2 regions of the Nocardioides dilutus genome follow, and region 2 is predicted to be linked to the other one. Evidence: riboswitches for the same ligand, from Rfam matches in the RefSeq annotation. Region 2 holds a riboswitch; the other holds the start of a gene.
What was found. A riboswitch is a leader RNA that binds a small molecule or an ion and turns the genes downstream of it on or off. The one in region 2 is predicted to bind thiamine pyrophosphate.
Positions count from the first base shown of each region.

Region 1: another riboswitch for thiamine pyrophosphate. It lies ahead of ACYVC6_RS00785 (thiamine ABC transporter substrate-binding protein); the one in region 2 lies ahead of thiE (thiamine phosphate synthase).

Region 1 covers NZ_BAAGYA010000001.1:146,203-160,838, forward strand. Annotated here, with positions in the region: gene ACYVC6_RS00730 (long-chain-fatty-acid--CoA ligase) at 1-544, opposite strand, end outside; gene ACYVC6_RS00735 (SRPBCC family protein) at 554-973, opposite strand; gene ACYVC6_RS00740 (phosphoribosylaminoimidazolesuccinocarboxamide synthase) at 973-1,869, opposite strand; gene ACYVC6_RS00745 (DUF2510 domain-containing protein) at 1,880-2,515, opposite strand; gene dacB (D-alanyl-D-alanine carboxypeptidase/D-alanyl-D-alanine endopeptidase) at 2,512-3,981, opposite strand; gene ACYVC6_RS00755 (inorganic diphosphatase) at 4,036-4,578, shown strand; gene ACYVC6_RS00760 (acyl-CoA dehydrogenase family protein) at 4,585-6,573, opposite strand; gene ACYVC6_RS00765 (C40 family peptidase) at 6,600-7,952, opposite strand; gene ACYVC6_RS00770 (phosphatase PAP2 family protein) at 8,066-9,112, opposite strand; gene ACYVC6_RS00775 (ABC transporter ATP-binding protein) at 9,123-10,124, opposite strand; gene ACYVC6_RS00780 (ABC transporter permease) at 10,124-11,761, opposite strand; gene ACYVC6_RS00785 (thiamine ABC transporter substrate-binding protein) at 11,766-12,830, opposite strand; TPP riboswitch at 12,820-12,938, opposite strand; gene ACYVC6_RS00790 (RNA polymerase sigma-70 factor) at 12,945-13,820, opposite strand; gene ACYVC6_RS00795 (carboxymuconolactone decarboxylase family protein) at 13,817-14,401, opposite strand; gene ACYVC6_RS00800 (alpha/beta hydrolase) at 14,512-14,636, shown strand, end outside.
Region 2 covers NZ_BAAGYA010000001.1:1,761,654-1,776,289, reverse strand. Annotated here, with positions in the region: gene ACYVC6_RS08680 (Fpg/Nei family DNA glycosylase) at 1-481, opposite strand, end outside; gene ACYVC6_RS08675 (ribose-5-phosphate isomerase) at 474-995, opposite strand; gene thiC (phosphomethylpyrimidine synthase ThiC) at 1,009-2,685, opposite strand; gene ACYVC6_RS08665 (bifunctional hydroxymethylpyrimidine kinase/phosphomethylpyrimidine kinase) at 2,682-3,434, opposite strand; gene ACYVC6_RS08660 (thiamine phosphate synthase) at 3,431-4,012, opposite strand; gene ACYVC6_RS08655 (thiazole synthase) at 4,009-4,776, opposite strand; gene thiS (sulfur carrier protein ThiS) at 4,773-4,988, opposite strand; gene ACYVC6_RS08645 (FAD-dependent oxidoreductase) at 4,985-6,022, opposite strand; gene thiE (thiamine phosphate synthase) at 6,024-6,644, opposite strand; TPP riboswitch at 6,641-6,750, opposite strand; gene ACYVC6_RS08635 (alpha/beta hydrolase) at 6,811-7,698, opposite strand; gene ACYVC6_RS08630 (LysE family translocator) at 7,698-8,309, opposite strand; gene ACYVC6_RS08625 (carboxypeptidase regulatory-like domain-containing protein) at 8,361-10,493, shown strand; gene ACYVC6_RS08620 (CHAT domain-containing protein) at 10,506-13,058, opposite strand; gene ACYVC6_RS08615 (S8 family peptidase) at 13,146-14,528, shown strand; gene ACYVC6_RS08610 (hypothetical protein) at 14,535-14,636, opposite strand, start outside.

The sequences.
Region 1 (14,636 bases), 1.6 Mb from region 2:
AGGTGTAGAGGATGACCGCCGTGTCGTCCTCGTCGGTCTGCACCGAGTCGAACGTCCCGTCCATGCCGGCCAGGATCTGACCGAAGGTCTGGGTGCCCTCGAACGGCGAGTCCGCCATCAGGTCGGCGGTGATGGCGACGAAGAGCTCGCAGTTGTCCGCGCCCTGGAACCCGGTGAAGCCCTCCTGCCCGATCGGCAGCTCCGCGGTGCCCTCGAAGCAGAAGTAGGCCTTCGCGTCCGAGTCGTCGAGGTGGTAGGCGACCTCACGGCCCTTGAGCAGCACGTTGAGCGGCACCACCGTCGCCCCGGCCTTGAGGATCGCCCAGTAGACCAGCGAGAAGTAGGGAAGGTTCGGGCAGCTGAGCGCGACCTTGTCGCCCGGCTGGATCCCCTTGCTGACCAGGAAGTTGGCCACCATGTTGGCGACCATGTCGACCTCGGCGTACGTCATCCGGCGGCCAGTGGCGGGGAACACGATCGCCTCCCGCTCGGGGTGGTTCTTCGCGCTCGTCTCGAGCAGGGTGGCGAGGTTGTAGGTGGTCACGCGGCCAACCTAGCGACCGGCCGCCAACCCCGCAGCCCGCCTCAGGTCCGACCGGACCGCCGGCACCGAGACGGCCGACGCCGCGAGGCCGATCGGGCCGAGCGCATGGATCCGGAACCGGAAGTGCACGTCGCACGCCTCCTCGCCGACCGGCGTGAAGCGCAGCGTCAGGTCGGCCCGGACGAAGCGCCACGAGCCGGACTCGGCCCACAGCCGCGGCCGCTCGAGGACGGTCGTCTCCATCGCCGCTCGCAGCCCGGGCCTCGTGACGTCGGTCCAGGTCTGGCCCGTCCGCGGCTGCCCGTCGACGTCCTCGACCCCACGCAACGACGACTGCCACTCCGGGCGGTTGCGCGGGTCGACCAGGTAGTCGAAGGCGACCTCCACGGGTACGTCGAAGCGCACCGTCCCGCCGAGGCCGCGGGCCATCAGAACGTCAGGCCGGTGAGCCGCTCGTAGGCCTCGACGTACCGCTGGCGCGTGCGGTCGACGACGTCCGGCGGAAGGGGCGGCGGCGGGGCGTCGGCGGCCTTGTCCCAACCGGACTCGGCGGAGAGCAGCCAGTCGCGGAGGTACTGCTTGTCGTAGGACGGCTGCGAGCGGCCGGGCTGCCACTGGTCGGCCGGCCAGAACCGCGACGAGTCCGGGGTCAGCACCTCGTCAGCGAGCACCAGGGTCCCGTCCGCGCGTGCCCCGAACTCGAGCTTGGTGTCGGCCAGGATGATCCCCCGTTCGCGCGCGATGCCCTCGGCCTGCGCGTAGACGGCGAGCGTCACCTCGCGGAGGCGCTCGGCGAGGTCGGCGCCGACCGTGCCGACGACCGTGTCGAAGGTGATGTTCTCGTCGTGCGCCCCGACGTCTGCCTTGGCGGCCGGCGTGAAGATCGGCTCGGGAAGCTTGCTGCCGTCCTCGAGCCCCCCGGGGAGCGCGATCCCGCAGACCTCCCCGGTGGCCCGGTAGTCGAGGAGACCCGTGCCGGTGAGGTAGCCGCGGGCGACGCACTCCACGGGGTACATCGACAGGCGCTCGCAGATCACCGCACGGCCGTGCACGGCGATCGGGACGTCGGTCGACAGGACGTGGTGCGGCACCAGGTCGGCGAGCTGCTCGAACCACCACAGCGACATCCGGGTGAGGATCTCGCCCTTGTCCGGGATCTCCGGGCTCAGCACGTGGTCGAAGGCCGAGATCCGGTCGCTCGCCACGATCAGCAGCTGCCCGGCGTACGGCCCCTCCTCGAGCTCGTAGAGGTCGCGAACCTTGCCGGAGTGGATGTGCCGCGCCCCGTCGATCGCCGGCGCCGGCGGCAGCTCGATCGTGCTCACGGCAGTCAGCCTAGGACCCTCCGGCGTACGCACCGACCTCGCCGATCCGTGCCGTGGCCCGTGCGCTGTGGACCTGGCCGGAGCCCGAGGCCCAGATCGACACCGTCCCCGTCGCGAGGAGGCTGCGCGAGGCGAGGGCCGCGAGCGGCGGGCAGTAGATCGCCGCGTCGGCGGGCGGGAACCGGCCGATCATCGTGGACGCGACAAAGACGGCGACGCCGGTCAGGTCCCGGGGGTCCCACGGGTTGGGGACGAACCGGCACGGCTGCTCGAGCGTGCCGCCCTCGGGGGTGAGCGCGACGCTGCTGCTCGCGAACAGGGGGAGCAGCCCGGGCAGGTCGGCGGGGGCGTGCACGAGCTCGACCGAGTGCGACAGCGGTTCGCGGGGCGGCTCGTCCTGGCAGGACGCGGCCACCGAGGCGAAGGTGTGCTGGCCCGGCGTGGGGAGGTTCTGGTTGAGCCAGCCGCCCACGGCCGAGAAGCCCTTGGCCAGGCCGTCGGCCAGGTCCTGACCCGCGCTCGAGAGCTGGTCGGAGGTGGTCGACCGCGGGGCGCGGTGGTCGGTCCAGGCGGTGCCGTCCCAGTAGCGGTACTGCGTCGGGTCGTCAGGGTCCGGGAACCAGGCCGCCGGAGGAGTCTCGGTCACGGGGACAGCCTGCCGCAGAAGCACGCGGCGAGCGCGGCGGCCGCGTTGTCGAGGGCCGTCTCGGCAGCGGTCTCGCGCGGCTTGCGGATCCGGTCGGCCATCAGCACGAACACCATCTGGTGGCCCTGCTGGTCGACGACGACACCGGCCAGGGTGCTGACCGCGGTCAGCGTGCCGGTCTTGGCGCGCACCAGTCCACGGGCCTCCGGGAAGGCGTCGTCGAACCGGTCGGTCAGCGACCCGGTGAAGCCGGCCACCGGCAGGCCGGCGAGGACCGTGCGCAGCGCGGGCCCGCCGGTCGCGGCGGCCCGCAGCACGGCGAGCAGGGCGTCGGGGGTGATCCGGTTGTCGCGGGACAGCCCGCTGCCGTCGTAGATCTCGATGCCGTCCGTCGGTATACCGAGGTCGCGGAGGGTGCGCAGCGTCCCGGCGACGCCGGCGATGAAGCTGCCCTCACCTCGCACGACGAGGCCGATGTGGTGGGCGAGGACCTCGGAGGCCTCGTTGTCGCTGACCTCCAGGAGCCGCTCGACGATCTGGCGCACCGGCGCGCTCGTGACCGCGGCGATCTCGGGGCCGTTGCCGCCGGCCACGCCGTACGTCGGGTCGCCGACCACCTTGATGCCCGCCTCGAGCAGCGCGGCGGCGAACACCTGCGCGGCGTAGAGCGAGGGGTCCTCGACCCGGCGGGAGCTGTCCGGCTCGCGGCCCTGGTCGACCCACAGGGCCGTGATCGGCGAGACGATGTCTCCCTCCTCGGCGTACGACGGCGGCCAGGCCGGGTTGAACCCGGGCGTCGCGAAGAGCGAGTCGTCGAAGCCCAGCCGCACCCGTTGGCGGCCCTGCTGCTGCAGCGCGGCGGCGGTCTGCTGGGCCAGGGTCACGATGTCGGCGCGGGCGGGGTAGGACGGTCCGTCCTGGCCGACCGGCTCGGCCATGAGGAACGGGTCGCCGCCGCCGACCAGCACGATCCGGCCGCGGCCACCGGCGACCACCCGGGTGCTGAAGGTGCGTTCCGGGCCCAGCGCCTGGATCGCGGCGAGACCGGTCAGGAGCTTGGTCGTCGACGCCGGGATCGCGTCACCTCTGCCGACCCGGGCCAGCGACCGCCCGGTCGCGAGGTCGTCGACGGCGGCCAGGACGTGCGGGCCCAGGTCGGTGTCGGCGAGGTAGGGCGCCAGCGCGGCCTCGACCTTCGCCGGCGCCACCCGGCCCGCGTCGCCGAGCACGGCAGCCACCTGTCCCATCGCCGGGACGGGCGGCAGCTCGAGCCCCGGCGGCGGTGGGACCTCGGCCGGCCCCTCGGCAAGCGGGGCCGCCGGCTCGTCCTCGAAGAAGTGCTCGTACCACGGAACGACGAGGTCGAGCCGGTAGGCCGCGGCACCGGCCGCGACCAGTGCGAGGACCAGCAGGCCGGTGACCCAGCGCACGATCCGGCGGCCGGTTGGACGCCCTGACCTGCTCACGGCGCCATTGTGCGGGAGACTGGTGCGGCACGTTCATCCAGCGGAGGAGAAGCAGTGGAGTTCGACGTTCTCGTGGAGATCCCCAAGGGGCAGCGGAACAAGTACGAGGTCGACCACGAGAGCGGCCGGATCCGGCTGGACCGGACGCTGTTCACCTCGACGCAGTACCCCGCCGACTACGGCTACATCGAGAACACGCTGGGCCTCGATGGCGACCCGCTGGACGCCATGGTGATCCTGCAGGAGCCGACGTTCCCGGGCTGCCTGATCCGCTGCCGGGCGATCGGGATGTTCCGGATGACCGACGAGGCCGGCGGCGACGACAAGGTGCTGTGCGTGCCGGCGACCGACCCGCGCCTGGAGCACTTGCGCGATATCAGCCACGTCTCCTACTACGACCGGATCGAGATCCAGCACTTCTTCGAGGTCTACAAGGACCTCGAGCCCGGCAAGTCCGTCGAGGGCGCCGAGTGGGTCGGCCGGGCCTCCGCCGAGGAGGAGGTCAACAACTCCTTCCAGCGGTTCAAGGACGAGCACGGCGACGACGCCGTGACCCCGCACCCGGCGCCGCAGGGCGCGCCGGCGCCGGGGCACTGACCCTCGTCAGGAGCCGATGAGCTCGGGCGCGCGGAGCATCTCCTCAGGGATGCCGAAGGCCTCGACGAGGTCACGGGCCAGCGGCCGGACCCGGCGGCACAGCGAGTTGATCCGCCGGCTGATCTCCTTGGACCGCACGGTGGTCAGGCGGCCGTGCTCCATGAACCAGGCCCGGTCCTCCTCGATGACCGACAGCGCGTGCAGGTCGCAGAGCAGGCCGAGCGCCACCTTGTTGTCGCTCTCGTCCATCGCCCGGACCTTCTCCACGAACGCCTCGAGCACGAGCCGCTCGACGTGTGCGCGGGCTGCGTGGATCACGTGGTCCTGCACCCGCGAGAAGACCTCGCCGGGGTTCATCTTGTTGTCGATGCCGCGCTTGAGGCGCCGGGCGACGCCGGCGAGGGTGTGCTCCTCGCGGAAGCGCAGCATCGCCAGCTGGTAGTCGGAGTCGAGGATCCCGGCCTCCTGGTCCCACTGGTCGCCGCCGGGCAGCAGGTCACGCACCCGCTCGAGGAGCTTGTGGGCGTTGGTCTTCTCGATCACCGTGTCGACGGCCAGGCTGGTGACGAACCTGACCATGCCGAGCTGGTCGAGGTCCTCGAAGTCGCTGGAGTAGTCGGTGAGCAGGCCCTTGGCGACCAGCTGGAGGAGCACCGTGTTGTCGCCCTCGAAGGTCGTGAACACGTCGGTGTCGGCCTTGAGCGCCGCGAACCGGTTGACCGACAGGTAGCCCGCACCGCCGCAGGCCTCCCGGCACTCCTGGATGGTCCGGGTCGCGTGCCAGGTCGCCAGCGCCTTGGTGCCGGCCGCCCGCGACTCGAGCTCGCGGCGGACCTTCTCGTCGCTCACCGCCCCGCTGAACACGTCGTGGCACTGGCCGGCCACGATCTCCTGGGCGAAGTCGAGGGCGTACGTGCGGGCGAGCAGCGGGAAGAGGCGTCGCTGGTGCTGGCCGTAGTCGAGGAGGAGGTCCTCCTCGCCTTCGGTGGTGGCCTCGAACTGTCGCCTGATGAGGCCGTAGCGGATGGCGATGGTCAGCGCGACCTTCGCGGCGTTCAGCCCGCCGCCACCGACACAGACCCGGCCCTGGACCAGGGTGCCGAGCATCGTGAAGAAGCGGCGGTTGGCGTTGTCGATGTCGCTGACGTAGGTCCCGTCCTCGCGCACGTCGGCGAACCGGTTGAGCAGCGCGGTCCGCGGGATGCGGACGCCGTCGAACCGGATCCGGCCGTTGTCGACGCCGTTGAGCCCCATCTTGAGGCCGTCGTCCTCGATGGTGACGCCGTCGCAGACCTTGCCCCCGTCCCTGATCGGTACGACGAACGCGTGCACGCCCTTGTTGATGTCAGGCCCCTCGCCGGCCACCTCGAGCTGCGCGAAGACCACGGCGAGGTCGGCGTGCACGGCGGCGTTGCCGATGTAGTCCTTCCACGCGTCGTCGCGGGTCGTCTGGACGACGAACTCCTGGGCGTCGGGGTCATAGGTCGCAACCGTGCCGAGCGCCTGGACGTTGGAGCCGTGGCCGGTCTCCGTCATCGCGAAGCAGCCCATGGTCTCGCCGGTGATCAGCTTGGCGAGGTAGGCGTCGTGGTGGGGCTTGGTGCCTAGCTGCAGGATCGCGCCGCCGAAGAGGCCGAACTGGACGCCGACCTTGACCAGCACCGACAGGTCGCCGTAGGCCAGCGTCTCGAACGCCGCCAGCGAGGCACCGATGTCACCGCCGCCGCCGTACTCCTTGGGGAAGCCCATGCCGGTCTGGCCGGTCGCCGCCATCTCGACGACGACGTCCTTGACCCGCTCCCGGAAGTCGTGGTGGCTGAGGGTCTCGGCGTCGGTCAGGATCGAGGCGTACTCGGCCAGGTTGGCCCGGACCAGGTCGCGGACCTCGGCGTAGTCCCCGTCGAGGAACGCCCGGAGTGCGGGGACGTCGATGTCCGGCGGGACGTGAGTGGGGGGTTCGGCGTCGGTGCTCAGCGGCGCGGTGTCGGTGGCCATGACCGCACGCTACTCACGCGCATGTTCTAGGGCCGGGCGAAGAAGCTCGGCGTGATCCAGTAGTACATCGAGACCTCCTCGACGTCCCGGCCGGTGCGCGGCGCGTGGACCATCATCCCGTCGCCGACGTAGAGCGCGACGTGGTAGATCGAGGAGGGCTTGCTGCCCCAGAAGAGCAGGTCGCCCGGCTGCAGGTCGCCGATGCTGATCGGCGTCGCGGCTGAGTACTGACCGGCCGAGTAGTGGGGCAGCGACTTCCCACCCTGCTTCCAGGCCATCATCGTCAGGCCCGAGCAGTCCCAGCTGTTGGGACCGGCCGCGCCGTACTTGTAGGGCTCGCCGATCTGGGCGCGGGCGAAGGAGATGGCCGCCCCGACGCCGCCACCCGGTGTGGGGGGAGTCGGCGGCGACGGCGTCGGGGCCGGCGTGGGGGTGGGGGTCGGTGTGGGTGCCGGCGCGGGGGCGGGGGTGGGGGTCGGGGCAGGGGCCGGCGGCTCCTCGGTCTCGGCCGGCTGGGCAGCTTCCTGGGCAGCCTCCTGGGCAGCCTCCTGGGCCGCGGCCTCGGCAGCCTCCTGGGCGGCCTGCTCGGCAGCTGCCTGGGCGGCCAGCGCCGCGGCCTCGGCGGCGGCCTGCTCCAGCGCCTCCTGACGCTCGCGCGCCAGCTCGACGCTGACGTCCTGGAGCTCTGCGAGCTGGGCGATCAGCACGTCCCGCTCGACGGCGTACGCCGCGGCCTGGTCGGCAGCGGCCTCGGCGGCGGCCGCGGCGTCGTCGCGGGCCGCCTTGGCCTCGCCCTCGGCGGCAGCAGCCTCGGCCAGCGCCTCGTCGGCGCGCAGGTCGGCGGACTCGGCGAGGATCGAGGTCGCCTCATAGCTGTCGTAGGTGTCGTCGATCGCCGTGGCGGCCTGCTCGATCAGGATCGAGCCCTCCAGGACGTCGCTGACCCCGTCGGCGTTCGAGAGCGCGGCGAGCGGGCTCAGGCTCGGGCCGAGCCGGTAGGAGGTGTTGACCGCGTCCGCGTAGCCCTCGCGCTGCAGGGCGAGGTCACGGTGGGCCTCGTCGGAGGCACGTTGGGCAGCCCGAGCGGCCTTCGCCGCCTGCTGGGCGTGGAACCGCGCGGCGTTGAAGGCCTCGGTCGCCTGGATGGCGGCGATCTCGGTCTGCTCGAGCCGGTGCTCGGCCACCGCCAACCGAGCCTGGACCGACTCGACGTCGACGGCCTTGGTCTGCACGGCGGCCTCGGCCGCGGCGACGTCCGCCTGCGACGGCACTGACTCCACGCCGGGGTCGTCGTCGGGGCCGGCGACCGCAGGCCCCACGACGGCAAGGACGAGGGCAAGGGTGGCGACGGCGACGGTCCCCATGGTCCGGCTGCGCACGAAAGGGAACGCTAATGCGATTTCGTCACATTGGAAACAAAATCCCCAATTTTCCCACCAGTCACCGGCGTGTCGGCTTGCGAACTACACCGATGTAGTTCTAGGGGCGAGCCTCAGTCACGGCCGACCGGCACCGCGGCGGTGGTGGTCGTCGGGTGCGAGGTGGTCAGCTTGCGGTCGAACTTCTGTCCGCTCGCCACGCCGCCGACGTAGAAGCTCACCATCGCGATCACGATGCCGCCGAGGTCGTCGGCGACGTAGTGCCAGCCGAAGTAGAGGGTGGCGACGACGGTGAGGCCGAAGTTGACCCACACGACCCACTTCGCGAGCTTGGAACGGATCGTGTACTGCACCATCAGGGCCAGCAGGAGTGTGATGGCGCAGTGCAGCGAGGCGAAGCCGGCCACCGACTGGACCTGCCCCTCGAGCCCGCCGAGCCGGACGCCCTGTCGCGCCTCCAGCAACGACTCCATGAGGACGGAGGTGGGCGTGTTCGCGAGGTCCTGGTAGAGCCAGCCGTACTCCAGGCCGGGGCCGAGCGTGGGCAGCATGTAGTACGACGCCGTCCCCAGCGTCCAGGCCAGGCACTGCGAGGTGACGAACCAGTAGCCGAAGGACAGGTTGCGCGACCAGACCAGCCACGCGGTCACACCCAGCGGAACCATCGGTAGGAACGCCAGGTAGATGTAGGACAGCAGGTGCGCGGTGACGTCCGTCCCGAGCACGGTGTGCAGGACGGTCGCCGGCTCGTGACCGAAGAACAGCGCTCGGTCGAGCAGGTGCATCTCCCGGTCGTACATCGTCTCGTTGATGAAGGGCAGGAACGACTTCAGGTTCCGGTAGCTCACGTAGACGATGTAGAAGCTGATGATGCCGAGGGCGACCAGCGTGAAGCGCTCGCGGTTCCAGTGCGCTCGCCACCGGTCGCGGACGATGCCCGGCATCAGCTTGGGGTTGAGCCTGGAGTGCCACAGCGTCCGCGGCAGCATGTCGAGCAGCAGGGCACCGAGCAGGAGCAGCGGCAGCCGGATGTAGGACGGGCCGAGGAAGCTCCCCTCGGGGTCGGCCAGCTCCTTGTCCAGGATCACCGACGAGACGACCGCCAGGCCGCCCATCAGCAGGGCGGTGCCCACCATCAGGGCGTAGGCACGGCGGTACACCCAGGTGAGTCTATGGACCGGCGGTGCGGCCGTCGCCCGAGATCACGGCCGTGCGGGTGTGATCCACGGCAAGCCGCACGGACTCCCCCGGCCCCGGGTGTCGGTCGAGGGGCGCCACCGCGTCGAGCTCGCCCAGGCCGTCCACGTCGACGACCAGCCGCACCAGCTGCGGCGTCGCGCGCGCGGAGACGACCCTTCCGGTCAGCTCGCCGGCGTCGTCCAGGCGGAACGCCGACCGGCGTACGGCGACCGTCCGCGCCCTCGGGACCACCCGGGCTGCCGCCGCTCCCTCGAGCACCCGCGCGTAGCCGAGGAACAGGGCCGTCTCGGGATCGGCCGGGGCCCGCCACACCTCGGCGATCTCGCCCTCCTGGACGATCCGTCCGGCCCGCATCACCGCGATCCGGTCGGCGACCGCGAACGCCTCCTCGTGGTCGTGGGTGACCAGGAGCGCCGTGGTGCCCGCCGCGCGGAGGATCGCGTGCAGGTCGCCGGCCAGCCGTTCGCGCAGGCCGGCATCGAGGGCCGAGAGCGGCTCGTCGAGGAGCAGGAGCCGCGGCTCGACGGCCAGCGACCGGGCCAGCGCCACCCGCTGACGCTCGCCCCCGGAGAGGGTGGCAGGCAGCCGGTCGGCGTAGCCCTCGAGCCCGACCAGCCGGAGCAGGTCGTCGACGCGGACGTCGAGGTCCTGGCGCTCGGGACGGTTGCGCCGGATGCGCAGCGCGTAGCCGACGTTGCGGGCGACAGTGAGGTGACCGAAGAGCTGGCCGTCCTGGAACATCAGCGCGAACCCGCGCTTGTGGGTCGGGGTGCCTGCGAGGTCGCGCCCGTCCCAGGAGATCGTGCCGGCGGTGGGCCGTTCGAGGCCGGCGACCGCGCGCAGCAGCGTCGACTTGCCGCAGCCCGAGGGTCCCAGCACGGCGAGCACCGAGCCGTCGGGGACCTCGACGGTCGCGTCGACGACGGCGGGCACGCCGTCGTACTCCACCGTGACGTCACGGACCTCCAGCATCAGAACGCTCCCACCGACGGCACCCGCAGCCGCTCGACCATCAGCATGACCAGCGCCGTGGTCGCCGCGAGCACCACCGACGCGGCCAGCGCCATGCCGTAGTTGTCTGCGCCCGGCCGGCCGATCAGCTGGAAGATCACCACCGGCAAGGTCGGGTGCTCGTCGCGGGCGAGGAACGCGGTCGCGCCGAACTCGCCGAGCGACACGGCGAACGCGAATCCCGCGGCGGCGAGCAGCGGCCGCCACACCACCGGCAGGTCGACGGTCGTCACCACCCGGAGCGGTCCGGCGCCCAGCGAGGCCGCGGCCTGGCGCTGTCGGTCGTCGACCGACGAGAGCACCGGCGCGAGGGTGCGCACGACCAGCGGCAGCGCGACCAGCGCCTGGGCGACCGGGACCAGGAGGGGCGAGTCCCGCAGCGCCAGCGGCGGCTCGTCGAGGGTGATGAGGAACCCGAAGCCGAGCGTCACGGCCGACACCCCCAGCGGCAGCATGAAGAAGCCGTCGAGGACACCCCTGACCCGTCGCTCCGTCCGCGAGCGCGACCGCCGGGTGACGACGAGCGCGACGAGCCCCCCGAGCAGCAGCGCCATCCACGTCGCGTCCACCGCCGTGCGAAGCGAGGTGACCAGGGCGTCGGTGACCGGCACCAGCAGCGCGGTGCCGGACTCAGCCTCGGAGAGGCCTCGGTAGTGGGCGAGCCCCCAGCGGTCGTCGACCCGGAGGCTGCCGACCACCAGCGCGATCACCGGCGCCGCCACGAGCACCAGCAGACCGGCGGTTGCGGCGAGCTGCGGCACGTCCTCACGGCGGGGCCGGCGCGGCCGGGCGACCTGCCGCGCCAGGCTCGGGTCGGGCGTCGCCCGCAGCCGGGCGGCGAGCGCGAGCAGCGCGGTCACCGCGACCAGCTGCACGATCGAGAGCGCGGCCGCGGCCTGGAGGTCGAGCAGCTGAGTGGTGAGCCGGTAGATCTCGGTCTCGACCGAGGCGTAGCGCAGGCCGCCGAGCATGAGCACCACGCCGAACGACGTCGCACAGAACAGGAAGACCACGCTGGCGGCGGAGACCAGGGCGGGACGGAGCGCCGGCAGGGTCACCGTGAGGAACACCTGACGCGGCGAGGCACCCAGGACCGCCGCCGCCTCGCCCGGGCGGACGTCGAGCGACTCCCAGCTCGCGCCGACCGCCCGGATGACCACGGCCACGTTGAAGAAGGTGAGGCCGGCGATGATCGCCACGGGCGACCCGTCGAGGCCGAGGAACCCCAGCGGGCCGGCCTCCCCGAGCAGCTCGCGGAACGCGACGCCGACGACGACGGTGGGGAGCACGAACGGCACCAGCAGCGCCGCCCGGATCACCCCCCGCCCGCGGAAGTCGAGCCGGTGCAGGGCGTACGCCGCCGGCAGTCCGAGCACCACCGAGGCGAGCGTCGCCAGGCCGGCCGACCAGACCGTGAACCAGACGACCCGGCGGGTGCGCGGCCGGGCCAGCACGTCGAGCAGGGCTCCCGGGTCGAACCGGCCGTCCGGCCACACGCCCTGCGCCAGCATCCCGCTGACCGGCAGCACGAAGAACACGGTCAGCACCAGGACCGGCCCGAGGGCCAGCCCGGCGAGGGCGAGGAGCCGCCGTGTCACGTGGTCATCCTGAGATGACGTCGCTCCACTCGGTCAGCCAGGCGTCCCGGTTGGCGGCGATCTCCGCCGGGTCGACGACGTAGGGCGACTCGGGCTGCACGGCGAACTCCGCCCAGTCCGGCGGGAGCGCCACCGACTGGTCGACCGGGAACACGTACATCGCCTCGGGCAGCGCGGCCTGGAAGTCCGGCCCGACCATGAAGTCCACCAGCGCCTGGGCGCCCTCGGGGTTGTCGGCTCCGGCCAGCACGCCGGCGTACTCCACCTGCCGGAAGCAGGTGTCGAGGAGCGCGCTCGTGGTCGTGCCGCCCTCGCCGTCGACGGTGAACGCCGGGCTCGAGTCGTAGGACAGCACGATCGGCCGGTCGCCTCCGCCGCCGCCCTGGGTGAAGTCGACCTGGTAGGCGTCGGTCCAGCCCTCGGTGAGCTTGGCGCCGTTGTCGAGCAACCGGGTCCAGTAGTCCGGCCAGTCGTCGCCGTACTCCGCGATCGTCGCGAGCAGGAACGCCAGCCCGGGCGAGCTGGTCGTCGCACCGGGGGTCACGAACAGGTCCTCGTAGGCAGGCTCCGTCAGGTCCTCCAGGGTGACCGGCGGCTCGAGGCCCTCGGCGGCGAACCAGGTGTCGTCCACGTTGACGCAGACGTTGGCGACGTCGACCGGGGTCAGCCGCTGGTCGTCATCGCCGTCCAGGGCGTAGTCGTCGGCTCCGTCGGGCAGCTCGGCGGCGTAGGGGTCCAGCACGCCCTCGTCGATGGCCCGGCTGCCGAAGGTGTTGTCGATCCCGAAGACCGCGTCGCCGGTCGGGCTGTCCTTGGTGAGCACCAGCTTGTTGGTGAGCGCCCCGGCATCACCCGAGGCTTTGATCTCCAGGTCGTAGCCCGTCTCGTCCTCGAACTGGGCGATCAGCTCGTCGGACATCACGAACGACTCGTGGGTGACGAGCACGACCTCCGTCGAAGCCGGGCCACCGCCCTCCTCGACCTCGGGCTCGTCGTCCCAGCCGAGAGAGCAGGCGGTGAGGACCAGCATGACCACGAGCAGGACGGGCAGCGCGAGTAGGCGTCGCACGGTGACTCCCTTCGCCGGTGCTAACCGGATCAGGTTCGGAGGGTCTGCGGCTTCTCCGCACTCTCAGCGCCATGGCCTCTCGGCGTGGACGCTCCCCTGTCTTGTGGCGCCAGCCTATCTCGCCAGCTCGACCGCCTCCTCCACCCGTCCGAGCTTGTCCGGGTTGCGCACCAGGTAGAGGGCGGTCACGCGACCACCGTCGACGCGCATGGTGGCGATGGTGTCGAGCTCGTCGCCGAGGAGCAGGCGCAGCCCGGGCGCGCCGTTGACGACGGTCGGGGCGGCGCTGGCGCTGCCGTCGTCGGGCATCACCGCGGAGAGGAACCGCAGCACCTTCTCGACGCCGTGGATCGGGCGGAGCGCGGCCTGCTTCTTGCCGCCGCCGTCGGTGATGAGAACGACGTCCGGGGAGAGCACGTCCATCAGGCCCTGGAGGTCGCCGGTCGCGACGGCGGCCATGAACCGTTCGACCACCGCGGTCCGGTCCCGGTCGCTGACCACCTCGCGCGGCCGCCGCGCCTCCACGTGCGACCGGGCCCGGTGCGCGATCTGGCGCACCGCGGCGGGGCTCTTGTCGACGGCCGCGGCGATCTCGTCGTAGGCCAGGTCGAAGACCTCGCGCAGCACGAACACCGCACGCTCGGTCGGCGTGAGCGTCTCGAGCACCAGCAGCATGGCGGTCGAGACGCTGTCGGCGAGCTCGACGTCCTCGGCGACGTCGGGCGAGGTGAGCAGCGGCTCGGGCAGCCACGGACCGACGTACGCCTCCCGCCGCCGGGCCAGGGTCCGGATCCGGTTCAGCGAGAGCCGCGTGGTGATCCGCACCAGGTAGGCCCGCGGCTCGCGCACCTCCTGGTGGTCGACGTCTGCCCACCGCAGCCAGGTCTCCTGCAGCACGTCCTCGGCATCGGCGGCCGAGCCGAGCATCTCGTAGGCGACCGTGAACAGCAGGTTGCGGTGCGCGACGAACGCGTCGGTCCCGTCAGTCACGTGGCCGAGGGTACGGCGAGCGGGAGCTCGCAGACGTCGGAGTAGCCCTGGCTCTGGAGCCCGGCCGCGGAGTTGAAGCGCGAGCGCATGTTCTCGAGCGCGATCATCTGGGTGAGCTCCACGACGGCCGGGGTGCCGAGCTGGTCGATCAGCCGGGCGACGAGCTCGTCGGTGACGGTGAGCGGCGTGACCGACATCGCCTCGGCGTACTCGAGGACGTCACGCTCCACCGGCGTGAACGCGTCGGACTCGCGCCAGCGCGGCACCTCGCGCACCTTCGCCAGGTCGAGCCCGTCGTTGTGGGCCATGAAGTAGCCGAAGTCGAGGCACCACGAGCAGCCGATCACGCCGGCGCTGGCGAGCTGGGCGTAGGACTTGAGGTTGGGGTCGAGCGCACCCCACCTGGCCACCTTGTTCTCGAACCCGAGCACGTCCTTGAGGACCTGCTTGTGGTGGAAGTAGACGTAGCCGTTGTCGGGGAACTCCCCACCGAGCCGGCGCTTGGCGTACTGGGTCATGAACCAGCCGTAGGCGCCGGTCACCGGGGCCTTGGGGATGCGGAACGTGCTGGTGCTGGGCATGGGTGCCTCCTGGTGTCGTCGGTGTCCTGAAGATGTGTGTGCCCTCAAGACACCGGCGCCCACCGATCTGTGACACCCCCCTGTGACACCCCCTGTGACAATCTCTGCCCATGCCGAGCCGACGTCACGAGCTGCTCGCCTACGCCGTGCCCCGGGTGCGCAAGTCACGCGACCTCGACGACGTGGACGCCGAGCGGGCCCGCCTCGAGCGCTGGCACGCGAGCCTGGACCGTGG
Region 2 (14,636 bases):
CCGACTGGTCCATGAGCAGCCCGGCGATGGGCGCCCGGCTGCGCCGGATCCGCTGCCAGGCGACGTCGGGGTCGGCATCGGGGCGCAGCGGATCTGGCCCGAGCCGCGCCAGCACGGCCGCCCGCTCCACCTGGGTGAGCAGCTCGCAGGCGGTGGCGCCGCGCAGGTCGGCGTACGCACCGCCGCCGACCAGCCGCAGCCGGACCTGACCGACCGGCTCGGGCACCGCGCGGACGTCGCGATGCACGTCGAACCTCCCGTAGAGCCCGAGGTGGACGTGTACGACGTCTTGGACCGCGCCCTCGCCGAACGACGCGAACAGGTGCTTGCCGTAGGCCTCGGCGGCGTCGAGCACCCGGCCGTCGAGGAGCGCCGCGGACTCTGCGAACCGGCCCTGCGGGCTGGTCACCCGGACCTGCTGGCCCGCGAAGGCATCGCCGATGTCCAGCGCCAGGCGATGGAGGGTGTGGCCCTCAGGCACCCGCGGCCCCACGAGCAGCCCCGTCAACAGCGGAGTCCGGCAAGGGCGGCAGCTCGCGGGTCTGCTCGTAGGACGACATCTGGCCGATCCGGCGTGCGTGCCGCTCGTCGCCGCTGAACGGCGTCGTGAGGAACACCTCCACGAACCGGGTCATGTCCTCCAGCGAGTGCATCCGACCGCCCACCGAGACGACCTGGGCGTCGTTGTGCTGGCGGGCGAGGGCGGCGGTCTCCTCCGACCAGGCCAGCGCGCACCTGATGCCGGCGACCTTGTTGGCCGCCATCTGCTCCCCGTTGCCGGACCCACCGACCACAACGCCGAGGCTGTCCTGCCCCTCGGCCCGCTCCCGGGCGACCGCCTCGGCGGCGCGCAGGCAGAAGACGGGGTAGTCGTCGAGGGCGTCGTAGACGAACGGTCCGTGGTCGACGGCCTCGTAGCCGTGCTGTCCGAGCCAGCCGATGAGGTGGGCCTTGAGGTCGATGCCGGCATGGTCCGAGCCGAGGTGCACGCGCATGGCCGCAATCCTGTCAGGAAGCGGGCTGCTCGACGTAGACGGTGCCGCCCAGCTCCACGAACTCCTGGGACTTCTGCTTCATCCCGAGCTCCGCATCCCCGAACCGCTCCCGGACGTCCTGGCTGATCCGCATCGAGCAGAACTTCGGGCCGCACATCGAGCAGAAGTGGGCGGTCTTCGCGTTCTCCGCCGGCAGCGTCTCGTCGTGGAACTCCTCGGCGGTCACCGGATCGAGCGACAGCGCGAACTGGTCGCGCCACCGGAACTCGAAGCGCGCCTTCGAGAGCGCGTCGTCCCAGTCCCGCGCACCGGGGTGGCCCTTGGCCACGTCGGCTGAGTGCGCGGCCAGCTTGTAGGTGATCACGCCGGTCTTCACGTCGTCGCGGTTCGGCAGGCCGAGGTGCTCCTTGGGTGTGACGTAGCAGAGCATCGCCGTGCCGTGCATGGCGATCGTGGCGGCGCCGATGGCTGAGGTGATGTGGTCGTATCCCGGCGCGATGTCGGTCGCCAGCGGACCCAGCGTGTAGAACGGCGCGCCGTGGCACCAGTCCTGCTGCAACCGGACGTTCTCCTCGACGAGGTGCAGCGGCACGTGGCCGGGTCCCTCGACCATCACCTGCACGTCGTGCCGCCACGCCCGCTGCGTCAGCTCGGCGAGGGTGCGCAGCTCGGAGAGCTGGGCCTCGTCGTTGGCGTCGGCAGTCGAGCCGGGCCGGAGGCCGTCGCCGAGGGAGAAGCTGACGTCGTACTGCCCGAATATCTCGCAGAGCTCGTCGAAGTGCGTGTAGAGGAAGTTCTCCTCGTGGTGCGCCAGGCACCAGCCGGCCATGATCGAGCCGCCCCGGGAGACGATCCCGGTCACCCGCTGCGCGGTCATCGGCACGTAGCGCAGCAGTACGCCGGCGTGGATCGTCATGTAGTCGACGCCCTGCTCGCACTGCTCGATGACGGTGTCCCGGAAGACCTCCCAGGAGAGCCGGTCGGCCTCGCCGTCGACCTTCTCCAGAGCCTGGTAGATCGGCACCGTGCCGATCGGCACCGGGCTGTTGCGGATGATCCACTCCCGCGTGGTGTGGATGTCGTCGCCGGTCGACAGGTCCATCACGGTGTCGGCGCCCCAGGTGATCGCGTGGGTGAGCTTGTCGACCTCCTCGGCGATGCTGCTGGTGACCGCGGAGTTGCCGATGTTGGCGTTGATCTTCACCAGGAACCGCTTGCCGATGACCATCGGCTCCGACTCGGGGTGGTTGACGTTGACCGGGATGATCGCGCGGCCTGCGGCCACCTCGCTGCGCACCAGCTCGACGTCGCAGCGCTCGCGCTCGGCGACGTACCGCATCTCCTCGGTGACGATGCCCGCGCGGGCGTAGGCCATCTGCGTCGTGGTGCGGCCGGTGACCGCGCGCCGGGGCGTACGCCGCTCACCGCGCCACTCCCCCTGAGCCTCCCCGCGCCGCACGGCGGACCTCCCGTTGTCGAGCAGCTGGGTCTCGCGACCGTCGTAGGACTCGGTGTCACCGCGACCCTCGATCCACTGAGCGCGCACGGGGGGCAGCCCGCGCTCAGGATCGGAGCCCGGGCCCTCGGTGCAGTAGCGCTCGAAGGTCTCGCCGTTCGTCAGGGCGACGCGGGTGAAGGGCACCTTGAGGTCTCCGACCTCGATGCGGGTGTGGGCGGGGTGGACGGTCATGTGGTGTCTCCTTGGGTGCCGGTGGTGAAGGTTGCCGGGACGAGGTGTGCGATCGGCCCCCGGCCACGGCCGAGGTCCCAGTCCTTGCCGAGCCGCAGCTGCCGGACGACGTACGACGCCGCGGACCGTGCTGCCTCGGGAAGGTCGAGCCCGTGGGCCAGGTGGGCGGCCAGGGCCGCGGCGTAGGTGCAGCCGGTGCCGTGGTCGTTGGCAGTGACGACGCGTGCGTGCGGGAGCCGCACCGCCGGCTGCCCGGGGGCGCAGAGCAGGTCGGTGTCGCCACTTCCCGTGCGGATCACGGTGACGCCGTGGTCGCGCCCGAGGCGCTCGTCCTCGTCGGCATTGGGCGTGCTGACCGTCGCGACCGGAAGCAGGTGCTCGCGATAGGCGCGGACGACGGCCTCGTCGGCGAGCAGGGCTCCGGACGTCGCCGCGATCACGGGGTCGACGACGAGGACCCGGTCCGCACAGCGCTCGGCGACGAGCCGCACCACCTCGGGCGTCCCGAGCATCCCGGTCTTCACGGCGACCGGATCGAGGTCGTCGAGGACCGCGTCGAGCTGGGCTGCGACCACGTCGAGCGGCACCGGGTGGATGGCCCGAACGCCGGTGGTGTCCTGCGCGGTGATGGCCGTGACCACCAACGCGCCGTGCACGCCGAGCGCGGCGAAGGTCGTCAGGTCCGCGGCGATGCCCGCCGCTCCCCCGGAGTCGGTGCCCGCGACGGTGAGGACGACGGGCGGGCTCACGCTGCCACCTCCTGCAGCAGCGCAGCGACGACGCCCGCCGGGTCGGGAGCCCGCATCACGGCACCCATCACGGCGACGCCGTACGCCCCGGTCGCACGGGCCGCGGCCGCATTGCCAGGGGTGATCCCGCCCAGTGCGTAGACGGGGATGACGTGCCCCGCGAACGCCTCCGCTGGCAATGGGGGCCCGTAGCCGGGCTTGCTCCCAGTCGGGGCGTACGGCGACAGCGTGGCCCACTGCGCGCCCTCTCGGGCCGCGGCGACGACGTCGGGTGCGCTGTGGCAGGACCGCCCCCAGGACGCCGCCCGCGATGCGTCGGGCGCGGGTGCCGGCTGGCGGGAAGCCAGGTGGAGGCCGCTGGCTCCCGGCACCGGCCGGTGGGCGGCGATGACGGCGAGGCCGGCCGCGGCGAGGTCAGCCGCCAGGCCTGCGCGTTGCTCGTCGGCGAGGTCGGTCTCGCGCAGGACCACGTGGGTCAGACCGGCGTCGGCGCACGGCGCGAGCACCGAGCGCAGGCTCTGGCCCAGCTGCAGCTGGCTCCGGTCGGTCAGCACGAGCAGCCGCGGGGGCGGGCTCACGAGATCCGCCCCCGGATCGGGCTGGAGGCGCGTGCGGTCGCCCGGCGTGGGATCCGACCTGCCCGACGTGCCGTGCGACCGGCCTCGACCGCGAGGCGCAGGGCCCGGGCCATGGCGATCGGGTCGTCGGCCCGGGTCACGGCCGTCGCGGCGAGCACCGCGTCGCAGCCGAGCTCCATCGCCACGGCGGCGTCGCTGGCCGTGCCCACGCCGGCGTCGAGGACGAGCGGGATGTCGACGGCCGCACGGAGCCCCTCGATCGCATGCGGGTTGAGCACCCCGAGGCCGGAGCCGATCGGCGAGCCCAGCGGCATCACGGCGGCGCAGCCGGCGTCGACCAGTCGCCGGGCGACGACCGGGTCGTCGGTGGTGTAGGGCAGGACGGTGAAGCCGCGGCGCACCAGCTGTTGTGCCGCGTCCAGCAGCTCGACCACATCGGGGAGGAGCGAGGTCTCGTCGCCGATCACCTCGAGCTTCACCCACGTCGTGCCCAGCGCCTCGCGCGCCAGCTCGGCGGTGAGCACGGCCTCGCGGGCCGAGAGGCAGCCGGCGGTGTTGGGCAGCACCCTGACGTCGGCGGCCCGCAGGGCAGCGAGTAGCCCTCCCTCGGCGACCGAGGAGATCCGCCGGATGGAGACCGTGACCAACGCCGGCTCGGCCGCCGCGAGCACGGGCTCCACCAGGGACACGTGGGGCAGCCCGCCGGTGCCGAGGAACAGCCGCGACGGCAGCTCCTCGCCCGCGATGGTCAGCGCGTCGCTCATCCGCCCTGCACCGCCGTCACGACCTCGACGACGTCGCCGTCGGCCAGCGGCCGGCGTGGCCAGTCGTCGCGCGGCACCACCTCGTCGTTGACGGCGACCGCGACGCCGTGCGGGCGGGGGTCGTCGAGGCGCAGGGTCAGCAGGTCGGCGACGGTGCCGGCGTCGAGCGCCAGCGCCTCGCCGTTGACCGTGACCGTCATCGTGATCGTCATCGTGTTCCTCCTTCGGTCGCTGCGATGGATGCGCTGGCGGGTCCGGCGAAGCGCCGCGGGTCGACGGCGTCGTCGACCGACCCGCACTCGAGGTGGGCGGCGACCAGGCGCGCGGTGAGCGGTGCCAGCAGCACGCCGTGCCGGTAGTGCCCGGCTGCCAGCAGCACGCCGTCGACACCGGAGGGCCCGACGAGCGGCCGCCCGTCGGCGGTGGCGGGCCGGTCGCGTGCCGTGGTCTCGAGGAGCTCGGCGCGGTCGAGCGCCGGCCAGATCGCGCGGGCGGCCGCCAGCAGGCGCCGCACGCCGCCGGCGGAGACCACGGGGGGCGCCGCGTGCTCCTCGCTGGTCGCGCCGACCACCACCTCCCCGCCCGCGCGCGGCACGAGATAGACCGGCTCGCCGCCGACCCACCCGCGCACCGTCCGCGACGGTGGGTCCTCACTGCGCAGGCGTAGGATCTCGCCGCGCACGCCGCGCACCAGGTGCCGCCACGGCCGGGGCAGCTGCGCCCCGGTCGCGACGACGGTGACGTCGGCGCCGCCCGCGTCCTCGGCCACCACCCGCACCCGGCCCAGCAGGGCGGCGCACACGGCGCGCGGGTCGACGCTGGCCTCGGCGGGCAGCAGGGCGCCGCCGGCGACCCGTGCCAGACCGGGCTCGAGCGTCCGCACGGCCGCGGGTGCCAACGGCTCCGCCGCGTGACCGTGGCGGGCCACGAGCGCGGCCTGCCGCTCGACACGCTGGGCGTCGCCGGCGTCGTGCCCGACGAGGAGCGTCCCGTCCAGACGCAGGACGACGCCGAGCCGCGCGGCCAGGTCCGGCCACAGCGCGAGCGAGGCCAGACCGAGCCGGAGCAGGTCCTCCTCGCCGTGCCAGACCTCCGCGGCCGGGCTGAGCATCCCCGCAGCGGCGTACGACGCCCCCCGCGCCGGGCACCGGTCGACCACCGTCACGGCGTGCCCACGCCGCTGGAGCTCATCGGCGACCGTGAGGCCGACGATGCCGGCACCGAGGACCGTGATGCGCCTCCCCATCTCAGGCACCGAGCGCTGCGACGAGCTCCTTCGCTGCCTCTACCGGGTCCGGATGTCGCCAGATCCCGCCGATCACAGCCACGCCCTGGGCGCCGGCGGCGACGACGGCGGCCACCTCGTCAGCCGTGATGCCGCCGATCCCCACGACGGGCAGCACGCCGGTGGCCGCGCGCAGACCCCGGACGCCGACCGGGTCGGGAAGCCCGGCCTTGCTGGACGTGGCGAACACCGGCCCGACCCCTGCGTAGTCCGCGCCCGCCTCAGCGGCTGCCTCCACCGCGGCCAGCGATCGGCAGGTCACGCCGAGCAGCAGCCCAGGTGCGAGCCGCCGGGCGACGTCGACCGGCAGGTCGCTGCTCCCGAGGTGCGCCCCGTCGGCGCCCGCAGCGACGGCGACGTCCACGCGGTCGTTCACGGTGACGAGCGCGCCCACCGGCCGGACCGCCGCGACCACGGCCCGGGTCAGGGCGATCAGCCGGCGGGCGTCGTACGACTTCGCGCGGACCTGGAAGCCGTCCACACCGGCGGCTGCCAGCTGGGGCACCAGGGTGAGGTCGTCGTGCTCGGAGACGATGCAGATCAGCCGAGGAACCGACAGCGCAGATGACGACGCAGGTGACATGGTGCTCCTTCGCTTCCTTCGCCGGTATGAGCCGGATCAGGTTCAACGGTCGGAGCGGCTACAGCTCCCTCTCAGCCCGCTGCCGCGGACTCCCGTGGGTTGGATGCGCCGAACATAGCCGATCTTCGCGGGTCGCTGTTCGGCGATCCCGAAGCGTGACGCGAGGTCACGAACCAGACGACAGGAAGGCCGCCGTCTGGCGGAGCAGCTGTTCCGCAGCCGGGAACACCGCGTGGTGCCGCCAGAACCCGTGGATCTGCCCCAGGTAGCGGGTCGCGATGACGGTCACCCCGGCCTCGGCGAGCCGCCTCGCCAGCTCCTCCCCCTCGTCGCGCAGCGGGTCGTGCTCCGCGGTCACGAGGAGGGTTCGGGGAAGCGTGCCGAGACGGTCGGAGCGCAGCGGCGCCAGGTCGGGGTCCTCGAGGTCCGCGGGCGTCGCGGCGTAGTGCTGCCAGTACCACGCCGCCTCGCGCGGGTCGAAGCCGTCGGCCGCGGTGCGGTAGGAGTCGAAGCCCGCCTCCGGGTCGAGGAAGGGATAGATCAGCACCGCCGCCGCGAAGCGGCCCGGGTGGCGGAGTGCCGCCACCAGGGCGAGGTTGCCACCGGCGCTGTCGCCGTGGACGTACGCCGGTCCGCCGAGCTCCAGCCCGGCCGACTCCCGGTCCAGCCAGGCGAGCACCGTGTCGACGTCGTCCGGCGCCGCCGGGAACCGGTGCTCGGGCGTCCGCCGGTAGTCGACGCTGAGGACCGCGCGGCCGGTCCGGTTGGCCAGCCGGCGGCAGCCGGGGTCGTGGACGTCCACGTCGTGGAAGACGAAGCCGCCGCCGTGCAGGTGCACGACGACCCCCTCGCCGGCCCCGTCCGGCCGGTAGAGCCGGACCGGCACCCCGTCGGCGTCGAGGTCGCGCACCTCGCCGACCTCCTCGCGCGGCTCGGCCAGGGCATCGGTCCGGTTGGCCGCCCGAGCCGCGTCGATGTCGTAGCCCTCGGTCCATACCGGCGTCTCGGCTGAGGCGGCCTCGACGGCCGCCCGCGCCTCCGGGTAGAGCGCCATCAGCGGGTTTCGAGGGCCAGCCGGCCGCTGAGGACGACGAAGCAGGCCGCGAAGGCCCGCCGGACCCGGTGCACGACGCGCGGCCGGGTCAGCACCTGGTGGCGCACCGACGCCGCGGCGAGCGCGTAGCCGACGAAGACCAGGTAGGTCATCAACACGAAGACCGCGCCGAGGCCGAGCATCCAGCCCAGCTCGTGGTCCGTGCCACTCGGCACGAACTGCGGCAGGAACGCGAAGAAGAAGATGGTGAGCTTGGGGTTGAGCGCGTTGACGCCGATCGCCGAGACGATCACCGCCCGGCGGCTGGTGGGCGTGTCGTCGGCGTCGATGCGCAGCGCGCCGGTGTCACGCCAGGTCGACCAGGCCATCCAGAGCAGGTAGGCGACGCCGGCGTACTTCACGACCTGGAACGCCACGCCGCTGGCCTGCAGCAGCGCGGCGAGCCCCGTCACCGCGGCGAGCAGGTGCGGGACGGTGGCGATCGTGCAGGCGAACGCCGCCAGCAGACCCGCCCGGGCGCCGCGGCCGAGGGCCGCGGCGAGCGTGAATAGCGCACCGGTGCCGGGGGTCACGCAGATGACGAGCGCAGTGATCAGGAAGGACCAAGACACCTCGGCCACGCTACTGGGCAGCGACGGCCACCTCGGGACACAATCCACGGCGTGACCAGCACCCGGCGCCTCAGGCACGCCCTCGTCCTCGTTCCCGCCCTGGTGGCCGCCGGCCTGGCCGTGCCCGGGCCAGCCCCCGCCGCGGCGCCGGCGGGGCCCGTGGGGCCCGTGGGATCAGCGCCGGCGGCCGAGTCGCGCACGTGGGACTCGACCTACTACTCCAGCCCGCCGCCACTGGTGGCGCCGGCCGACTCGGCCGCAGGTGCGGCGGTCCCCGCGGACCGAGCCGCGCCGAAGCCGCCGGCGACCAGCGGGTTCGTGACCGGCCGGGTGATCGGGCCGGGCGGCAAGCCGGTCAAGCAGGCCCTGATCTACGGCGTCCGCTACTCCGACCTCGGTCTGCCCGTCGACTTCAGCGAGGAGGAGCGCGTCGTCACCCGGACCACCGCCAACGGCTTCTTCCGGCTCCCGCAGCTCACCGAGCGCTACCTGGTCCGGATCTGCTCCGCCGAGCCTGGCGCGGTCGAGTGCAGCACCGACCCGGTGGTCAAGAGCTTCGCGCCGTCGTACGTCGGGCCCGACGGGACCACGGTGAGCTGGCTGCGCCAGACCTCGATGTTCCCGCCCCGCAAGCCGTCCCGGTCGATCGGAGAGGTCACCGTCAAGGCCTCGGCGGTCCTGGCCGGCACGTTCAGGGGCGGCGAGAACCAGACCGTCTACCTGCTGCGCGGGGACAACAGCATCGCCGACCGCGCGTTCACCGACGAGAAGGGCAAGTACCGCTTCGAGGTCGCCGGCGGCACCTACCGGGTCGAGGTCGACAAGGACCCGGGACTGCGCAACGACTTCACCGTGCCCGGCTTCCGCTCCGACAAGCTCAAGCTCAAGCCCGGCAGGATCAAGCACCTGTCATTCCGCACCCGGCACGCCGGCGTCGTCCGTGGCACCGTCACCTCGGGCGGCAGCCCGGTCGCGGACGTCTTCCTCGCGATCCTCGACGAGAACGAGCGGTTCGCGGCCGGCGTGGTGACCGACGCGGCCGGGCAGTACGCCGTGACGTCGCTCGAGCCCGGCGACTACACGGTCCGCACGTCGGTCGGCTTCTCCGACTACATGTCCCAGACCAAGCCGGTCACTCTCGAGCAGACCGTCCCCAAGACCGTCGACTTCGCGCTCGACCCGGGGGCCACCGTCCGGTTCTCGGTCGCGGATGCGACGTTCCCCGGCGGTGACGGCGACATCCAGGCCGAGCTGCGCAACCAGGCCGGGCGGGTGATGAAGGTCTACGAGGGCAATCCGGCCAACGAGCCCGGCGGCCAGGTGGTCCTCCGCGGGCTGCCGCCGGAGCAGTACAAGCTCTACGTCCGGCGCGGCGCGTTCCCGCTCGCACCCCCGGAGGAGACGTTCTTCCCGTGGGCCCAGCGCAGCCTGGACGTGCTGGCCGGCTCGGACACCAACCTGGGCGCCATCGCCCTGGACCAGGCCCCGATCACCCTGAGCGGGCGGATCAACAAGGGCTCGCAGGTCAAGATCACTGCCCTCCCCCAGGACCCGTGGCTGCGGGAGGCCCACGAGGTCGGCGACCAGGCCACCCCGATGGCCCTGCTGTGGACCGAGGTGGCCAGGAGCGGCAGCTACACCGCCCACGGGATGGTGCCCGGCACCTACAGCGTGCTGCAGACGACGTCCTACCGGGACCGTGGTGACAAGGGCACCGCCCACGGCGCCAACGTCGCGACCATGCTCCATTCGGTGACCGTGGCCGGCGCCACCACGGCCGACTTCGTCGCACCGAAGGGGGCGATGGTGAAGGGCCGGATGACCTATGGCTCCAACGGCCTCCCGGTGATCGCACCCATCGGCTTCCGGGTCCACGACAGCGGCCCGCAGTCGTGGCTGTTCCCGACGGTCTCGGGCAGGCAGAAGTTCGGCAAGGGCTTCCGGGTCGAGCGGCTGCACAAGGGCGACGCGGTCGGCCGGATCCTCGACCTGGAGGCGCTCTACGACGAGCACCCCGACACGCTCATCCCGGACACCCTGGTCTCCTCGGCCCGGCTGGCCGAGGCGGGCACGCCCTACTGGCTCATCGCCAAGGCCCAGCGCTTCAAGCTCAAGGGCAAGCAGGTGCTCGACCTCGGCGTCATCAAGGTGCTGGTGCGCGGGCTGGACCCGAACAGCCGGTAGTCGTCGATCGGCTCAGACACCCAGAGAGACGAACGCCGCCGCCGTGGCTGCGGCCGGGCCGCCCTCGGCGTCCAGCCGGAGGGCGAGCAGGGCGGTCGCCGGGTCATCGCCGCGGTCCAGGTGGGCGTGCAGATCGACCATCAGCTCCGCGGTGACCGCGTCGTTGACCTCGGCGACGCTGCACACCAGCCCCGCCGTGCCCAGCGCGAAGAGGGCCGACGCCAGTCCGAGCAGCTCGTCCGCCCCGACCGGGGCCAGCACGCCCGACTCGCACGCTGAGAGCACCATCCGGTGGGGCGCCACTTTCAGCCGCTCGAGGTCGTGGACGGTCAGCGGGCCGTCGGCCATCTCCAACGCGGAGAAGAGCGGGCTGTCCGCGCGGAACCGGCCATGCGCCGCCACGTGCGCGAGCCGGGCGCCGTCGAGTGCCGCCAGCGCGGCCTCGACGGTGGCGTCCGTCCCGCTCAGGTGCAGGGCGTCCGGCAGCCGCCGGGCGAGCACCGGGACCTCGGCGCCGCCCGTGCCCAGTCCGGGCCCGGCCAGCAGGGTGACGCCGCTGCCGCGCCGCGGCCGGGCGGCGCGAGCGCGCAGCCACTGCGCGGCACTGGGCACCACCCCGAACGGGCGTCCCGCCAGCGCCGGGAGCATCGCCCACGGGACGCCGTGCAGCCGGGCGGTCGGCACCACGACGACCGGACCGTCCGGCAGCGGCGGGGCCGCGTCCCCGAACAGCACCTGCTCCAGCCGGTCGCCGAGGTCGCCGGGCGCGTAGGGCCGGCCGCGGGCGCTGCGGCGCAGGATGAACCGCGCCGAGTCGGCCAGCGCCAGCGCGTCCGCAGTGGTGCCCGCGACGTACCTCCGGACGCGGCCGCGGTGGACGACCAGCACGTGCAGCACTCCGTCGACGTCGACCAGCTCGACCAGGGTGCCGTCGCCGACCGTCGCCACCAGGTGGTCGACGTCGAACCGCTCCACCTCCTCGTCCGCGCCGGCGAGCCGGTGGTGCTCCGCACGCACCTGCCGTTCGAGCCGGGTGCGCTCACCCTCCAGCTCGTCAGTGGGCTCGCCGTCGGCCCGCGCCTGGGTGAGCCGACGCACCGTCTCCCGCAGCGCCACCAGCGACTCAAGGACCGGCGCGCTGCCGGGCGTCACGGGCGCCTGCGCGAGCGCGGTGCTGCGCCAGCGCTCGCTCCACCTGAGCAACGCCCTAGGGTCGCCCGCCGCGTGCCTCAGCGCCAGGGTCGCGAGCTCGGAGCCGTGACCGGTCGCCAGGGCCCGGAGCTCGGTGCTGCCGAGCACCCGGCGGTGGTCGTCGAGCGCGTCGAGACCGCGAGCGCACCCTCGCAGGACCCCGCCCCGGTCGGCCGCGAGCTCGCGTTCCAGGGCCCGCCCCAGCCAGCCACTCGCGCGGACCAGCGACGTCGACCGGGTGCGGTATCCGGCGGCCAGGTCGAGCAGGCCGACACGGCGCCCGTCCTCGACGAGCCGGGACGCGACGATGAGGGCAACCGGGGCCTCGTCGGCATGCTGGGCGTCGAGTGTCTCCGCGACGTGGACCGCCTCGGCCGCGAGCCGCCTTCCGCGCTCACCCGCCCGGGCCCGTGCGCGCACGGCCACGAGCCGGGCCTGCGTCTCCCACCACGAGTCACCGAACCTGCGGTAGCCGTCACGCGCCTGGGCCGCCAGAGCCGCGGCGCCGTCGAGGTCGCCGGCGGCGAGCCGGGCGTTGGCCCCCCAGGTCTGCAGGCGGGCCACGTCGGCCGGGATCAGGTCGGGCTCGGCGAGCTCGCGGTCAGCGACCTCCACCGCCTCGGCGACCAGTCCGGCAGCCAGCAGCGTCTGGCATCGGGCGGTCGCCAGGTGGGGCCGGCGGTGGCCGAGGGCGGCATAGGCCCCGGTCACCTCGTCGAAAACGCGCAGCGCCGCCGGCAGGTCTCCGCGGACATAGGCGAACTCGCCGAGGTTCTGGCGCGCCCACAGCGCCTCGAGCTCCAACCCGGCCTGCTCGAACAGCTCCGCCGCCCGAGAGGTGTGCTCCTCGGCGGCCTCGACCCGGCCCATGGTCATCTCGAGGTAACCGAGGTTGTGTAGTGTCCCGGCCTCCCAGGCGGGCTGGCCGGTGCGACGGAACCCGTCGAGAGCCGCGAGCATGTCGTCGTAGGACGCGCGGTGCCGGCCCAGCATGCCGAGCGCCGTGGCTCGGCGCATCCAGGTCACTGGATTCACGACCGACGGGTCGGCCACGGCGAGGTCGAGGAGTCGCAGTCCCGCGCGAGGTCGGGCGGCAACCACTAGGGTCAACCCGTAAGTCGCGCGGACGTCGCTGACCAGGTGCGGGTCGCCGGAGCGCACCGCCGACCGGACCGCCTCGCGCATCGCCGACACGGCACCGTCCAGGTCGCCACGGTCCCGCCTGACGATGCCCAGCGCCTGCTGGGCACGTGACCGGTCGGCGGGACCTGGGTCGCCCGCGAGGAGCCGGGTCGCCAGCGCCTCCGCGCGCTCGGGCTCCTCGACTGCCAAGGAGACGAGGTCGGCGACGTCGTCACCCCCTGAACGTGTCATTTACGGCGTTCTCCCGGCGCATTACGTTGGCTGTTCCGACCGACCGTCCTCGGATCGGATTCTGCTGTCTATCTCGGAGGATGGTCCATGTCGGCACCGGGAGACTCCCCCACACCCCGCCCGTCCTTCTCGGCACGCCTCCTGGCCTCGCTGCGCGCCACGTGGCACCGCATCCTGGGTCGCCCGTCCAAAGGACAGGAGCCCCAGGACGACCTCAAGCGCCGCACCGCCGAGGTGCAGCTGGGACTGATCCGCGAGGCGTTGGGCCAAGACGGGATCGGCGCGCACTGGGGGGACGCCGCGGAGGACGGGTTCTTCCTCTACCGGCCCGGCCACCTGCTCGTGCGTGATGACGGCCGCGGCTCGCTCGAGGAGTTCTTCGCCGAACGGCAGGAGGACTACGACGGCGAGCCCCGGATCGCCGAGGAGCTCCCGCTCGGGCTCAGCCTCATCGAGCTCCCGCGCCGGCGGGACGGCAAGGACGACCTGCCACGCACCCTGGACGAGATCGAGAGGTCCGGCCGCGACGGGATCGCCACCCCGGACCACCTCCTCTACGTGACGCCCAACGGCTGGGGCCGGCTCTGCCCGGCCACCGAGCCCGAGCTGCCGCTGGGCAAGGGCCCGCTGCCGGCGGTCACCACCAACCCCGACGCGGGCAGCGACATCCGAGTCTCGGTGGTCGACACGGGGTGGTACGACGCGGCGGCGATCAACCCGGAGACACCCTGGCTGGCTGGGTCCATCGAGGGCGACCTCGAGCACGTCGACCCGCACGACATCCACGCCTACGCGGGACACGGCACCTTCGTGGCCGGCATCATCCGCTGCCTGGCTCCCAAGACCTACATCGAGATCGAGGGGGTGCTGACCCACGCCGGCGCCGTGTTCGAGTCCGCCATCACCCGCGAGCTCAACGAGGCGATGTCGGACGAGGACCGACCCCAGCTCATCTCCATCTCGGCCGGCACCTACACGCGCAACAACCGCGGGCTCCTGGTGTTCGAGGCACTGGCGGCCGCACACGGCCTGACCGAGCGCGAGGGTGGGGTGCTGGTCGTGGCGGCGGCGGGCAACGACTCGAGCAAGCGGCCGTTCTGGCCGGCGGCCTACCCCTGGGTGCTGTCGGTCGGTGCGCTGGACGAGGACATGTGCGTCTCGGACTTCTCCAACTTCGGCGACTGGGTCGACGTCTACGCCCACGGCCGCGACCTGGTCAACGCGTTCCCCACCGGCACCTACACCTGCCACGAGCCGCTGCACGCCGGCGAGGTGCGGAGCTTCACCGGCATGGCCCAGTGGAGCGGCACGTCCTTCGCCACCCCGGTGGTGACCGGGCTGATCGCGGCCTACATGAGCGAGCACGGCGTCAGCGCACGACAGGCTCGGGACGACCTGGTCGCGGCCGGCAAGATCGTGACGGACCCGGCCGGCCTCAAGCGACCGGTGGTCGGCCCGCCGTTCGTCTGAGGCTCGTCAGAGGGCGACCCAGGGGCTGGTGAGGGTCCAGTCCCCTGCCTGCACCACGAACCGGACCGGCCCGGGGGCGACGTCGTCGAGCCGGAAGAAGCCGGAGGG